DNA from 3 places in the Paraburkholderia sp. GAS333 genome. Region 3 is predicted to be linked to each of the others. Evidence: riboswitches for the same ligand, from Rfam matches in the RefSeq annotation. Region 3 holds a riboswitch; each other region holds the start of a gene.
The links. A riboswitch is a leader RNA that binds a small molecule or an ion and turns the genes downstream of it on or off. The one in region 3 is predicted to bind cobalamin.
Positions count from the first base shown of each region.

Region 1: another riboswitch for cobalamin. It lies ahead of cobW (cobalamin biosynthesis protein CobW); the one in region 3 lies ahead of ABH945_RS22145 (CbtB domain-containing protein).
Region 2: another riboswitch for cobalamin. It lies ahead of ABH945_RS14305 (TonB-dependent receptor domain-containing protein); the one in region 3 lies ahead of ABH945_RS22145 (CbtB domain-containing protein).

Region 1 is NZ_JBNDKS010000009.1:184,836-189,112, reverse strand. Features, by position in the region: gene cobN (cobaltochelatase subunit CobN) at 1-453, opposite strand, end outside; gene cobW (cobalamin biosynthesis protein CobW) at 460-1,566, opposite strand; cobalamin riboswitch at 1,770-2,048, opposite strand; cobalamin riboswitch at 2,140-2,382, shown strand; gene cobA (uroporphyrinogen-III C-methyltransferase) at 2,656-3,420, shown strand; gene ABH945_RS32485 (cobalamin biosynthesis protein) at 3,417-3,857, shown strand; gene cobO (cob(I)yrinic acid a,c-diamide adenosyltransferase) at 3,854-4,277, shown strand, end outside.
Region 2 is NZ_JBNDKS010000002.1:1,148,803-1,153,079, reverse strand. Features, by position in the region: gene ABH945_RS14305 (TonB-dependent receptor domain-containing protein) at 1-1,857, opposite strand, end outside; cobalamin riboswitch at 1,949-2,205, opposite strand; gene ABH945_RS14300 (ATPase) at 2,412-2,768, shown strand; gene ABH945_RS14295 (cell division protein ZapA) at 2,765-3,079, shown strand; RNA gene ssrS (6S RNA) at 3,175-3,356, shown strand; gene ABH945_RS14285 (EVE domain-containing protein) at 3,487-3,945, shown strand; gene ABH945_RS14280 (SIMPL domain-containing protein) at 4,137-4,277, shown strand, end outside.
Region 3 is NZ_JBNDKS010000003.1:1,427,027-1,431,303, forward strand. Features, by position in the region: gene ABH945_RS22130 (alpha/beta hydrolase) at 1-530, shown strand, start outside; gene ABH945_RS22135 (hypothetical protein) at 660-1,100, shown strand; gene ABH945_RS22140 (histidine phosphatase family protein) at 1,165-1,758, opposite strand; adenosylcobalamin (AdoCbl) riboswitch at 1,853-1,939, shown strand; gene ABH945_RS22145 (CbtB domain-containing protein) at 1,992-2,213, shown strand; gene ABH945_RS22150 (CbtA family protein) at 2,225-2,965, shown strand; gene ABH945_RS22155 (FUSC family protein) at 3,243-4,277, opposite strand, start outside.

The sequences.
Region 1 (4,277 bases), on a different contig from region 3:
GGCATTTTGCGGACCGCCTTCCCGCAGATAACGCCACAACTGATGGCACAGATCGGCATCCGCCGTGCTGCGCGCGAGCAGATTTGGGTCTTCCTGCAAATCGCCGGAAAACATCGCGAGCGTTTGGCCGTTGCGCTCCGCGAGCGCGACCACCTGTTCGATGCCGTACGGCCAGTACGCCTCGCCGCCGAGATGGTCGACCACCACCACCCGCGCATGCTGCAACACGTCTTCGATATAAAAATCGACCGACGCCGGTTGCCGCAAATAGGTGACGTTCGCGAGCCGGATGCTCGGAAAGCCGTCACCCAAACGTGGAAACACGCTCGCCAGCAGCGACAGCGTGGTGTCGGCGGAACTGAGCACCACGATATCGGCGGGCTGCTGATCGATACGGATCACGCCCTGGGTATCGTCGACAAAACCGCCCGGCGTGGTGCGCAGCAGATGCATGAGCGCTTACGCCTGGTTCGCTGCAGCGGCGGGCGCCGCATTCGACGCCACCACGCCGAGCGCGGCGTCGAACGCGCGTTGCAGCGCAGGCTGATCGAGGTCCTCGCCGATCAGCACGAAGCGGCTCTGATTGCCCTCGCCCGCCTGCCAGCGTCGATCGAAATAGCTGTCGAAGCGACGGCCCACGCCCTGAATCACCAGACGCATCGGCGCACCCGGCAACGCGGCAAAACCCTTCACGCGATAAATCGTGTTCGCCTCGACCAGCTTCTGCAACGCGGCGATCACCGCTTCGCGCGACGGCGCATCCGCCTGCACGACCACCGAATCGAATTCGTCGTGGTGATGATCGGCGTCGTCGGCGGAACCGTGGTGATCGTGGCGCAAGTGGATCGTTTCCTCCGATGCCGCTTCGAGACCGAGCAGCGTGTGCAGATCCAGTTCGCCGCGTTGCGCGCGCACGATCTTCACCTGCGGCGGAATTTCCTCGCGAATCACCGCTTCGACCGCGCTTTGCTGCGCGTCGTCGAGCAGATCGGTCTTGTTCAGAATCACCAGATCGGCCGCCGACAACTGGTCTTCGAACAACTCGTGCAGCGGCGATTCGTGATCGAGATTCGGATCAGCTTTGCGCTGCGCATCGACGGCGACGGGGTTTTCGGCGAACTGGCCGCTTGCCGCAGCCGGGCCGTCCACCACCGTGACGACCGCGTCGACCGTGAAACTGTTCTTGATTTGCGGCCAGTTGAACGCCTGCACGAGCGGTTTCGGCAACGCGAGGCCGGAGGTTTCGATCAGCACGTGATCGATCTGGCCGCGCCGCTCGACGAGCTTTTCCATCACCGGAAAAAACTCTTCCTGCACGGTGCAGCACAGGCAGCCGTTCGCGAGTTCGTACAGTTGCCCTTCGGTTTCGACGCCGTTTTCATCGCAGCCGATCCCGCACCCCTTCAGGATTTCCCCGTCGATACCGAGTTCGCCGAACTCGTTGACGATCACCGCGATGCGCTTGCCGCCCGCATGCTGAAGGATGTGCCGCAGCAACGTGGTTTTGCCGCTGCCGAGAAAGCCCGTGACGATGGTGACGGGAATCTTGCGCATTTGAGTTTGCATCGTGAGGTCCATCCGTAGGGGTTGCACGTGCGCCGGCGCGTCGGTTCGTCTGTCTGCATCGGCATGGCCGGGCGCAAGCTGAAAGCTGAAGCGCGACGGGCCACGACAATATAAACACGGGGACGAACGACGGCGTTGCCGCGACAACAGAAAAACAGAAAGCGGGAATGAGGTCATGAACGCGCCGTCGCATCCCCGCGACGGGTGTCCTGCTTGATCTGGCCGGTATCCGGGCTGGCGAAAGCGCCGCTTCCCCTTCCCGGACGAGTGATTTCTCGCCCAGTGGTGATATGCCGACGCGGCCTTGCGCGTGGACATCGAAGCCGGCTCCGCGGTGTCGCGCATGAAGCCGACACCACTTTTCGCTTACCGTTGCGGGGGCAGCACAGGTTGACCCGATCCAGAGAAGGTGGGCACCCTGTTTCCCGTTTAACTGCATGCGCACGAGAGCGCACACGAGCACCAAAGTGCGTGCGAGTTTAGGCGCGCAAGACGCCGCAGTCAAGGCGCCGGAAGCTGCGGCAAAGCCGCCCGCATCAGCCGGAAACGCTTAGCGGGCGGGGCGTCCTGTGCTATCGTATGCGCGCGTTTGGTGCCCGCACATGCGTTCGCGTGTGCAGTTAAACGGGAAACAGGCAGCGCGTTCGTGCGCTCAACCTGTGCTGTCCCCGCAACGGTAAGCGACCTGCTGCGCCAGATTCACTTCTGCTGCGCCGCGCATGCGTTTTTTCGATGCCACTGTCCCGTGAATCGGGGCGGGAAGGCAAAGCGCATGAGGCCGCCAGCCCGGATACCGGCCAGACGCGGAGGCGGCGAATCTCGACGAATCTCGACGAATCTCGAATTTCTCGCCGCCGGCCGCTGGAATCCGCGAGGGACGGATGTGAAGGCGTTAAAGCATGGCGTAGCCGTATTCCGTTCGCGTGTTTGTCGAAAACAGCGTGACGGGTCGCGTTGTTCGCCATGCCTGAATCCGTTGTCGCATCACATGATTTCACTGTCCGCTGTCCGGCGTTCTGCCGCTTTCCGTTCCCGATCCGTTTCGGCCGCTTCGTCCGTTATGACATGGCGTGCGCCATGCACGCCGCGATGACGCGCGCGTGGTTGATCGGCGCGGGTCCCGGCGACGTCGAACTGATGACGCTCAAGGCGACCCGCGCGCTCGCCCAGGCCGATGTGGTGCTGGTCGACGATCTGGTGAATCCCGACGTGCTGCAATTCGCCCGCGCGGATGCGCTGGTCGTCTACGTCGGCAAACGCGGCGGTCATCCGTCGACGCCGCAGGCGGGAATCGTCGCGCAGATGCTCGAACACGCGCGAGCCGGGCGCAGCGTCGCGCGGCTGAAAGGCGGCGATCCGTTCGTGTTCGGCCGCGGCGGCGAAGAGCGCCAGGCGTTGCTGGCCGCGGGCGTCGACGTGGAAGTGATCAACGGCATTACAGCGGGGATCGCGGCGCCTGCGGCGATCGGCATTCCGGTCACGCATCGCGATTACACGCAGGGCGTGGTGTTTGTCACCGGACACGGCGCGGGCAGCGGCGAGCCGGATTGGGCCGCGCTCGCCGCCACCCGCATGACGCTCGTGATTTACATGGGCATGCGTCGTTTGAGCGACATTACCGGCGCGTTACTCGCGGCGGGCCTGTCCGCCGATACGCCGTGCGCCGCGATCGAATCGGCGACGCGGCCCGAGCAGCGCCACGCACTCGCGCCGCTCGGCGGGTTTGCGGACACAGTCGCGCGTGCGGGGCTCGGGTCGCCTGCGATCGTGGTGATCGGCGGCGTGGCCTCGCTGGCTGACGGCGTGCTGTCGACAGCCGCCGCGACGACGGCAAACGGAGCCAACGTCAAATGAAAACAATCAGCGTCGGCATTGGATGCCGCTCACAAAGTTCGGCTGAACAGATCGAAGCGGCGGTACGTCAGGCGATAGGCCCGCTCGACTTCGAGCAGATCAACACAATCGCGTCAATCGACATCAAAGCCGACGAACCCGGTTTACGCGAGTTCTGCGCGCGCCACGGCCTGCCGCTGAGATTGTTCAGCCGCGAGCAGATTGCCGCATTGCCGGTCGAAAGCCCTTCGGCGGCCGCACGCGAGCATGTCGGCGTGGACGGCGTCTGCGAGCCGTGCGCGTTGCTCGCCGCACAATCGCCGGAAGCTACCGCTTGTCTCGTCGTCCGTAAAACGGTTTATGACGGCGTGACCGTGGCTGTCGCGGCGTCGAATCCAGGCGTCGACAGGAAGCCGGTTCAAACTCACACTCGATATACCCAACAGGACCTCCCATGAAAACGGATCCCGAATCGCATCAACGCATGACCGAGCGCCGGCGCGAAGGCCATGAGAAGAAACAGGCCGGCGCGACCGTCGAAAAAGGTCTGCTGATCGTCAACACCGGCACCGGCAAGGGCAAAACCACGGCCGCGTTCGGCATGGCCGTGCGGGTGCTGGGACACGGCATGCGTCTCGGCGTCGTGCAGTTCATCAAGGGCGCGCTGCATACGTCCGAGCGCGATTTTCTCGGCGCGATCGCGAACTGCGATTTCGTCACGATGGGCGACGGCTACACCTGGAACACGCAGAACCGCGACGCCGACATCGCCACCGCCCGCAAAGGCTGGGACGAAGCGCGCCGGATGATCGAAAGCGGCGACTATCAGATGGTGATCCTCGACGAGCTGAACACGGTGCTCAAGTACGAATACCTGC
Region 2 (4,277 bases), on a different contig from region 3:
CGCGGTGACGTACCACGCTTTCGTGATGTTGTAGCGCGCCGACAGATTGACGATGCCATAGCCGCCCAGATTGCCGCTGCTGTCGCTACGCGCGCCGCTCACGATCCATTCGCCACCCACGCGCCACCCTGCAATGCTGCGATTCACCGCCAGCGAGCCGAAGCGCCGCGCGCGCCGCACGAGGTCGACATCGTTGTCGAGGTCGACGGGATTTTGCAGCGTCAACGAGGCACGCACGTCCGTCTTGCCGACATGTCCGCTCCACGAGCCTTCGAGCCCCTGCACCTTCGCACGGCCGACATTCTCGGCCAGATAGATGCCGGGCGACACTTCGGGATAGTCGATCAGATTCGAATAGCGGGTCTGGAATGCGCTCAGGCGCATCACGCCAAGCGCATTCGACGCGTACTGCAACGCGGCTTCGATCGAATGACTGCGCTCCGGTTTGATCGACGGATTGCCGCTGTACGGATAGTACAGATCGTCGAAACTCGGGGCGCGGAACGAATCCGAATAGCTTGCGGTTGCCTTCCAGTTCCCGGTGATGTCGAAACCGTAGCCGAGATAGTAACTGTTCGCTCCGCCGAAATCGGAATACTGGTCGTGCCGTACGTTCGCCTGAATCTGGTTGCGCCCGAAGCGTCCCGTATAGCCGACGAAACCCGAATCGACGTGACGCTCGGGCGCGGCAAAGGTGTCCGATTCGAGCGTCTGATCGAGATGTTCGTAGCCGACCTGCAGTTTCTGTTGAGCGGCCAATGCAAAATCGTTCTGCCACGTGTACTGACGATTGTCGGTGTCGAAGCGGCCGTTATAGATGCCGTTGGTGTTCGACACACTGCGGTCGTCGCCTTCGGACACGATGAAATGCGTGGTCCACCAGTCGGTCAGCTTGCCGTTCGCGAACACCGACGCCTGGCGCACCTTGCTGTACAGATTGTTCAGATCGGTCGGCTCGCCGTACGCGTTGTCGTAACTGTTGTTGCCGTTCGACTGGAAGAACGTGACGCCCGCGTCCCATTGGTCGTTGAACTTGTGACGCAACGAAGCCGAGATGCTCTCGTTCAGATAGCCGTTCGCATTCGGATTCGCGCCCGACGCCTGGGCGGGATTGAGCGACGAAAAGCCGTCGTCTTTCGAGCGCGCGAGCGAGATGCTGAAGGTCGTGTTGCCGTCTTTGTCGAGTGCGCCGTTCACACCCATCTGCTGGGTCTGCGTGTGATAGCTGCCGTAGCCCACCGAAAAATTGAAGCGAGGCGGATGATCGCCGCCGTCTTTCGTGAACACCTGCACCACCCCGCCGATCGCACCCGAGCCGTATAACGCGGACACGTTGCCGTTCACGACTTCGACGCGGTCGATCTGATCGAGCGGGATCTGCGAGATTTGCGCCGAACCGAGGCTCACGGAATCGACCCGCACGCCGTCGATCAGCAACAGCGATTGCGTCGACGACGCGCCGCGCAAGAACAGGCTCGCCGTCGAACCAGGGCCACCTGTCCGCGAGATTTGCGCGCCGGGCGCGAGTTGCAGCAGACCGGGCAAGTCGGTGGCGGTGGTGTCGGTGAGATCCTGCTGATCGAATAACGTGGTCTGCGGAATCGTGTCCGCGAGCGGTTGCGGCGTGCGCCCCGCGGTCACGACGACGGGCGACAGTAGCGTGGACGAATCATCTGCAGCGGACACATCGCCCGATGACGATGATGACGACGCCGATTCAGACGTGGTAGCGGCAGCAGAATCTGCAGCATCTGAAGCGGACGCGGACGAAGATGGCGATGCAGCACTCTGCGCATGCACGACGAGCGGCAGGCTCGCAAATGCGAGCAGCACCGCGCGAGCGATGGGGGACAACATGGGATGGCATTCCTGTGGATAGCGTGCGCGGCCCGCTTCCCCGCAGGCCGATGCGTAACGAGGCACCCCCGTATTTAACATTTTCGCGGGGGACGTGCCTCTCCCTCTGGCCGGTATCCGGGCTGGCGACACATCGATCCCACCTTCCCACGCGTAACGCGCAGTGGCACACTCACATGTTGAGCTTCAAACACGCGATCAGGATCGACCTGCATGACGAATGCGGCCGCTTACCGTTGCGGGGGCAGCGCAGGTTAGCGCGTTCCGGTTCACGGAACATGCGCCCTGCTTCCCGTTTAACTACGCACTGTTGAAAAGCGCGCGGGCACCAGAGTGCGGCAAGTTTAGGAGCGGCCTCGAAGTGCGTCAAGAACGGTTGCACCATCGCAAGCCGTTCTGTTAAATGCAGAATATTGTCCGACCGGCGAGGTGTTTTTCATCATAAGGTCGATAAAAGCCTGCATAAAGCAATGTTGTTACGTCTCGAAACGAGACAATTGTCGGAACCTGCGATATTCCGCGCTAAAATGCAATGTCTTTAGAGGACGCAGCACATGCTCACCGAACTCGAATCACTTTCACAGAATATCGGCAAGCTGATCGCGATCAGCCAACGCCACAATGAAGCGCGAATCGCGCTCGAAGATCAGCTCGCCCAATCACGCGCCGAAGCAGAAGCTACGCGCACGGAACTTGCACTGTTGCGCGAAGAGCGCGACGCATTGCAGGCCGAACGCGATGCGCTGTCCGCGAAAATCGACGACGCTCAGGTGCGCCTGAATGCAATTCTCGAGAAACTGCCGCGGGCCCGCGCGAACAGCGAGCCGGATAACCAGCTCGATCTGCTCGAGCCTGCTCAGCACGCTGTCGAAGCGGAGAGCGAAGTGACCCGCCACGGAGAAAATGCATGACCACCAAGCAGATCGAAGTATCGATTCTCGACGTGCCCTATCGCCTCGCGTGCTCGCCGGAAACGGAAGGCGCACTGCTTGAAGCGGTTGCTCGCGTCGACGCCGAAATGTCGAAGATCCGCAATAACAGCAACGTGCGCGGCACGGATCGCATTGCCGTCATGGCTGCGCTGTCGCTGGCATCGGAACTGCTTAGGCTCCAATCGAGCGTTAGACACGGAGAAGCATTTCCTGCAGAGGAAATCCGGCGTACAATGCATCAAATGAACGAACAACTGGGTACTGTGATTCAGCAGTACAACATGCAGTAAGTAGCAGTCGGTCCTGAGATCCACTGCGGATTCAAACGAAGGTGAGTCAATCTCGGCAAACGTTTGAGTTCAATCGTTTAAGCTTCATCCGTTTAGCTTCCCTGCCTGGTTCGCCAAGGTCATATATTCCTTGAACCAATGCCATGTGCACGGTTGCGGAAATTTGTAGCACGGGTGTGCGCGTCACTCTGTCTGATGTACCCGAAGTGTTGCTAACTGCGACCAATTCTGAACCCCCGGTTCAGGATGCCGGCCTAGCGGCTAAGGCGGGGACCTTATCTAGAACGGCATCGGACTTCGGTTCGATGCCGTTTTTCTTTGGGCTCCGGTTTCACGTACGTTTTCTCCGTTCGCGTTTTTCGTTCGTGCCGTCAAGCCCTTAACGTCAACCACGTTCAATTCGATTCATGCGCTACTGGCTAATGAAGTCCGAACCGGACGAAGCAAGCATCGACCATCTCGCCAACGCACCGCGCCACACGTTACCGTGGACCGGCGTGCGCAACTATCAGGCGCGCAATTTCATGCGCGACATGATGCAGGTCGGCGACGGCGTGCTGTTCTATCACTCGAGCTGTCCTCAACCCGGTATCGCGGGGCTCGCGGAGGTCTCGTCCACTGCCTACCCGGACCCGACACAATTCGACAGGAAGAGCCCGTACTACGACGAAAAGTCGTCGCAGGAAACGCCGCGCTGGCTGCTCGTCGACGTCGTATTCAAAAAGAAAATTCCGCTGATTCCGCTCGCAACTTTGCGCGAGCACGAAGAATTGCAGGACATGCGCGTGCTCGCCAAGGGCAACCGTTTGTCGATCACGCCGGTGACCGAAGCCGAGTGGCGCTTCATCACGAAGCGGCTTGTTTAAGACTCGCGTGAAGCCTGTTCGACGTCGATGTAAAACCGGGTCGCGACGATTAAAGCAAAGTGAGATCAGGGAACCAAGCTCAGGTTACAAGCGCCTAACGGACGCACAGAGGGACTGGCAAACAGCGTGCCATTTGTCGCACGCCGTTCGTGCCAATCGTGCATCAACCTGTTCAAGCAAGGAGTCGAGCAATGACAAAAAACACCGCACGGGCAGTCGCACTCGCGCTTATCTGCTCCGCACCCGTCGCGCTTACGCTGACCCCGACCCTCGCGCGCGCGCAAGGCGTCATGCAAGCTCAGCCTTCGGGCGTGCTGTCGCTGAATGCACAA
Region 3 (4,277 bases):
CGGGCGGCGCGCAGGTCGTGCATCGCTATGCGGTGGTGGCGCGCGAGCAGGCGTCGCTGGCCGCGCGGGGTGTCGGGCTGCGGTATGTGGTCGCGAATCCGTCGTCGTATGTGTATTTCGATGCAATGCGTCCGACGGCATCCGGCGAGTTCGCTGCGTTCGATGCGGCTCGGTGTCCGTCGTTCAATCGCTGGAAATATGGGCTCGAAGATTTGCCCGCTTACACGCGTGGCGAAGATGGCTCGGCATCCGCCGACGGGCTCGAAGCACGCTATGCGCGCTCCGATGTCACCGTGCTGCTGGGCGGCGCGGATTGCGATCCGCAGCATCCCGCGCTCGACCGCTCATGTGCAGCGATGACCCAGGGCACGAACCGGCTTGAGCGTGGGCTCGCGTACGCGCGGTATATGGCGTTGCGGCATCCGCAAGGATTGGCGACCCACCGGACGTTCGTGATCGATGGCGTCGGGCACGATGCGAACGGGATGTTTGCTTCTGAGCAGGGGCTGGCGGCGGTATTTGGCGTCTGACGGTGTTCGCGACGAGCCTTGGCGATCACGTCGGTCGGGCCAGCATGGGCACAAAGCCTGCTACCGCAGCAGTGACCACGCGGATCGATGTTGATGATCCGCACGCCACCGTCCGAGGAGCGTGTCGACATGACTAAAACCCGAATACTCGCCACTGCGCTTGCCGCTGCATCGCTAGGTGCGCTGTTGCCCTGCAGCGCACAGGCCGACGATGCCCCCAGCCCGTGCGCGTCGCTCAAACGAATCGTGGCGGCGGCGCCGGGCGGCCTGGCTTCAATGACACCCGAGGATGGCAAAGGCATCGCGCAACCCTACGGCGACGATGCCCAATGTGCTGCGAGCCCAGGCAGCTACCAGTGCACGTGGACGCCGCATCACGACGCCGGTTCGAATGCCGCCGCGTTGCAGGCGGTCGCAGCCGACATCGCGTCGTGTCTGCCCGAAGCGACTCACGATCAGAATTCACCGGGACGCCAGCACTTTTATGTCGGCGATAAAGGCAAGCGGACCGGCATCACGCTGACGCCCACGGGTTCGAACAAACTGCGGCTGGTGGTATCGGGTCAGTGACCGGCGGGCTAGTTAATGAGTAGCTGCTGTGTCCCGATAAATTGAAGTTGAACGGCGGCGACAGTCAGCTCGCCGACGGCCGCCATGTCCAGCCGCGCGACGAGCGCCGCAATTCGACCAGCGACAGCGGCGCGATTTCAATCCGCGCAAATATCTCGGGCGATGCCCCCAGCGCATGCACAATCGCGGCCCGCAGCAGCGGGGCATGCGTGACGGCAACGACATGGCGCGGATGGTTCGATGCGTGATCCGCAGTCGTAGGGTTCAACGCGTCGAGCCACGCTCCCACCCGCTTCACGAGCGCAGCGAACGACTCGCCTCCGGGCGGCGCGGCGTCGGGATCGCGTGTCCATGCGGCGAGTTCCTGGGGCGCTTCGTTGGCTATGTCGATGAGCCGCTGGCCACGCCATCTGCCGTAATTTATATCCGCCAGAGCTTCGTCGACCGTTGCGGCCAGTCCCAACGCCGAAGCCGTTTCGCGCGCGCAAACCGCCGGGCTGACGAACGCGGCGGCATCGCCGGAAAAGGCCATACGCGCCCGCACAGCTTCCGTTTCGCCGATGCTACGGGCGTCGAGCGCGTCGTCGTCGATGGGAAAGCGGCCTGCGCGCTGCGCGGCCGTCGACGCGTGGCTGACCAGTAACAGTCGTAGGTCCATTCTTTTCATTTCCGTTCAAACGATGCCGAAACGCGGCGCGGACGGCACGTCCAGGGTCGCGGAGGCCCGAGTTTAGCGCGTAGAATAGCGGGACTGCGAAGCACGGAAGCCGGTGAGAGCCCGGCGCGGTCGCGCCACTGTAATCGGCATCACAAGCCGAAAGCCAGACCTGAGCTTCGCACTATTCCTTTGCAATCGACTTTCGGGGCGCGCTACCCCCAGGAGATGTCACTATGAACGACACCGTTTTCAATTCCGCGACCCAGCCCGTTGCGCAACCCACGCCTATCCCGTTGCGTGAGTTGCTGCCTTGGGTCGTATTCGGCGGCTTGCTGTTATTGCTCGCGATTTACTTCGTTGGTGCAGAAGAAGGTGCCACGTCGCTGGTGCCCGGCATGTACGTGCATGAATTCGTGCACGACGGTCGCCATCTGCTCGGCTTTCCCTGCCACTAACGGAGCCGGACATGGTTGGTAAATTGTTGGTACGCGGGATGCTCGCCGGCATCGCCGCGGGACTGCTCACGTTCGGCTTCGCACGACTGGTAGGCGAGCCGCAGGTCGATCAGGCCATTTCGTTCGAAGAAAAGGCAGACGCCGCCAAAGGCGAAGCGCCCGAGCCTGAACTCGTGAGCCGCGAGACCCAGGCGGGCCTCGGATTGCTGACCGGCGTGGTGACGTTCGGCGCGGCGGTCGGCGGTCTGTTCTCGCTGGTGTTCGCGTATGCGTACGGACGTGTCGGCGTGCTGGGCGTGCGCGCGTTGTCCGCGTGGCTCGCGCTGGCGGCGTTCATTGCGCTGGTGATCGTGCCCAATATCAAGTACCCGGCTAATCCGCCATCGGTAGGCGACCCCGAGACGATCGGGATGCGCACGGGCCTGTTCTTTCTGATGATCGCGATCTCGATCGCCGCGATGGTGTTCTCGCTGAAGGTGCGACGCCGCGCGGTGCTGAAGCTGGGCGCGTGGAACGGCTCGATTGTCGCGGGACTGGTGTTTATCGTGATCATCGCGGCGGTGCAGTTGTCGATGCCGGTCATCAACGAAGTGCCGGCGGCTTTCCCGGCGGTGCTGCTGTGGAAGTTCCGGGTGGCCGCGATCGGCATGCAGGTCATCATGTGGACGACGATCGGGTTGCTGTTCGGCGCGCTGGTCGAGCGCAGCGATTTCGCACGGCTGAATGTGCGTGGCGTGGCGAAGTCGGCTTGAGGCTGGCTTGGCTCTGGGGCGCTTGTCGGTACTACTGGCGCTCCGGTGCTTACGGCGCGACTGTGCAAGCGGTCGCGCCAGGTGCGCAAGGCTCGACTTTGGTTTGCTATCAAGGACTTGACCCGGTTGTGGATAGGTTATCCACAGGCTTGCGAACATTTTCTGTGGACAAGTTCGACGGGTTTCTCCTGTTGGCCGGTCGTTGTTCCTGTATTCGTCTCCGTAGTTGCCGCGAATTGCCGCGATAAGCACGCAGACGCGGCAACTCGCCCTCGTTTCACACCCCTTTTCCTCGCAGCGCCCAGTTGAACACGCGTCGCGCTTTCCCGGCCGGCTGCGTCAACCGGTCGAACAGTTGTGAGACCGCGCCATCCAGTTGAGCCAGCGCCGGTGATTTTGCTGGATCGACCTCGATCCCCACTGCAGCCGACGCACGCTCGTTCGTTGCATCACGCGCCGAACCGCTCGGCTGTCCGTTGTATCGGGCGATCAGCGAGTCCAGTCGCGCCACGATCGATTCGACATGGGCCGCGCTGATATCCGCCGCATTGAGCGCCGCCGCTTCCTCGTTAGACGGCGTCCCGCGCCGCGCCGGATCGCTCAACACCCGCGCCCAATGCAGGCAGCACAGCAGCGAACCCGTGGCTAGTTCGACATCGGGATTCCACGTCACTACACGCTGGGTTTGCAGCGGCTTTAATGCAATCCGAAGATCGTGCCAGCCACGATCCAGCCGACGCATGGCAGCACGCGTTTCAGACGCGCTCACGCTAGCAGCACCACCAGCACCAGCACCAGCACCAGCACCTGCCGCAAGCCGGACCACCTCGCGCAGCGCTCCGAGCACAGCGCCCAACCGAACCTCGACATGACGGGTGGCCGAAAGCGGCATCATCAGAATGGCGACGGCGAACGACACGATGCAGCCCACCAGCACTTCCTCGATCCGCAACTCGACCAGCGGTCCCATGGCGAAACCCAGTTCGCCGTAGACCAACCCCACGAGCACGGTAATGAAGAACACCCCCGGCGCGTAAGCGCTGAGGATGAAGTACGCCCAACCGAACACGCAGAGCACCATCGCTGCCACTAATAGTGTCGGCGAGTCGTGCAGCGGCGCGACCAGCATGACGCTGACCAGCGCGCCAGCCAGCGTGCCGACCAGACGCTGCGCGCCGCGATAGACCGTATCGGCGCGAGATCGCGTACCGAGAAACACGACGAATGTCGTGATGACGGCCCAGAACCAGCGCTCGGGGGAGAGCGAATGGCCGATCAGCATCGCCAGAAACGCCGCAGTCGTGGCGCGTGT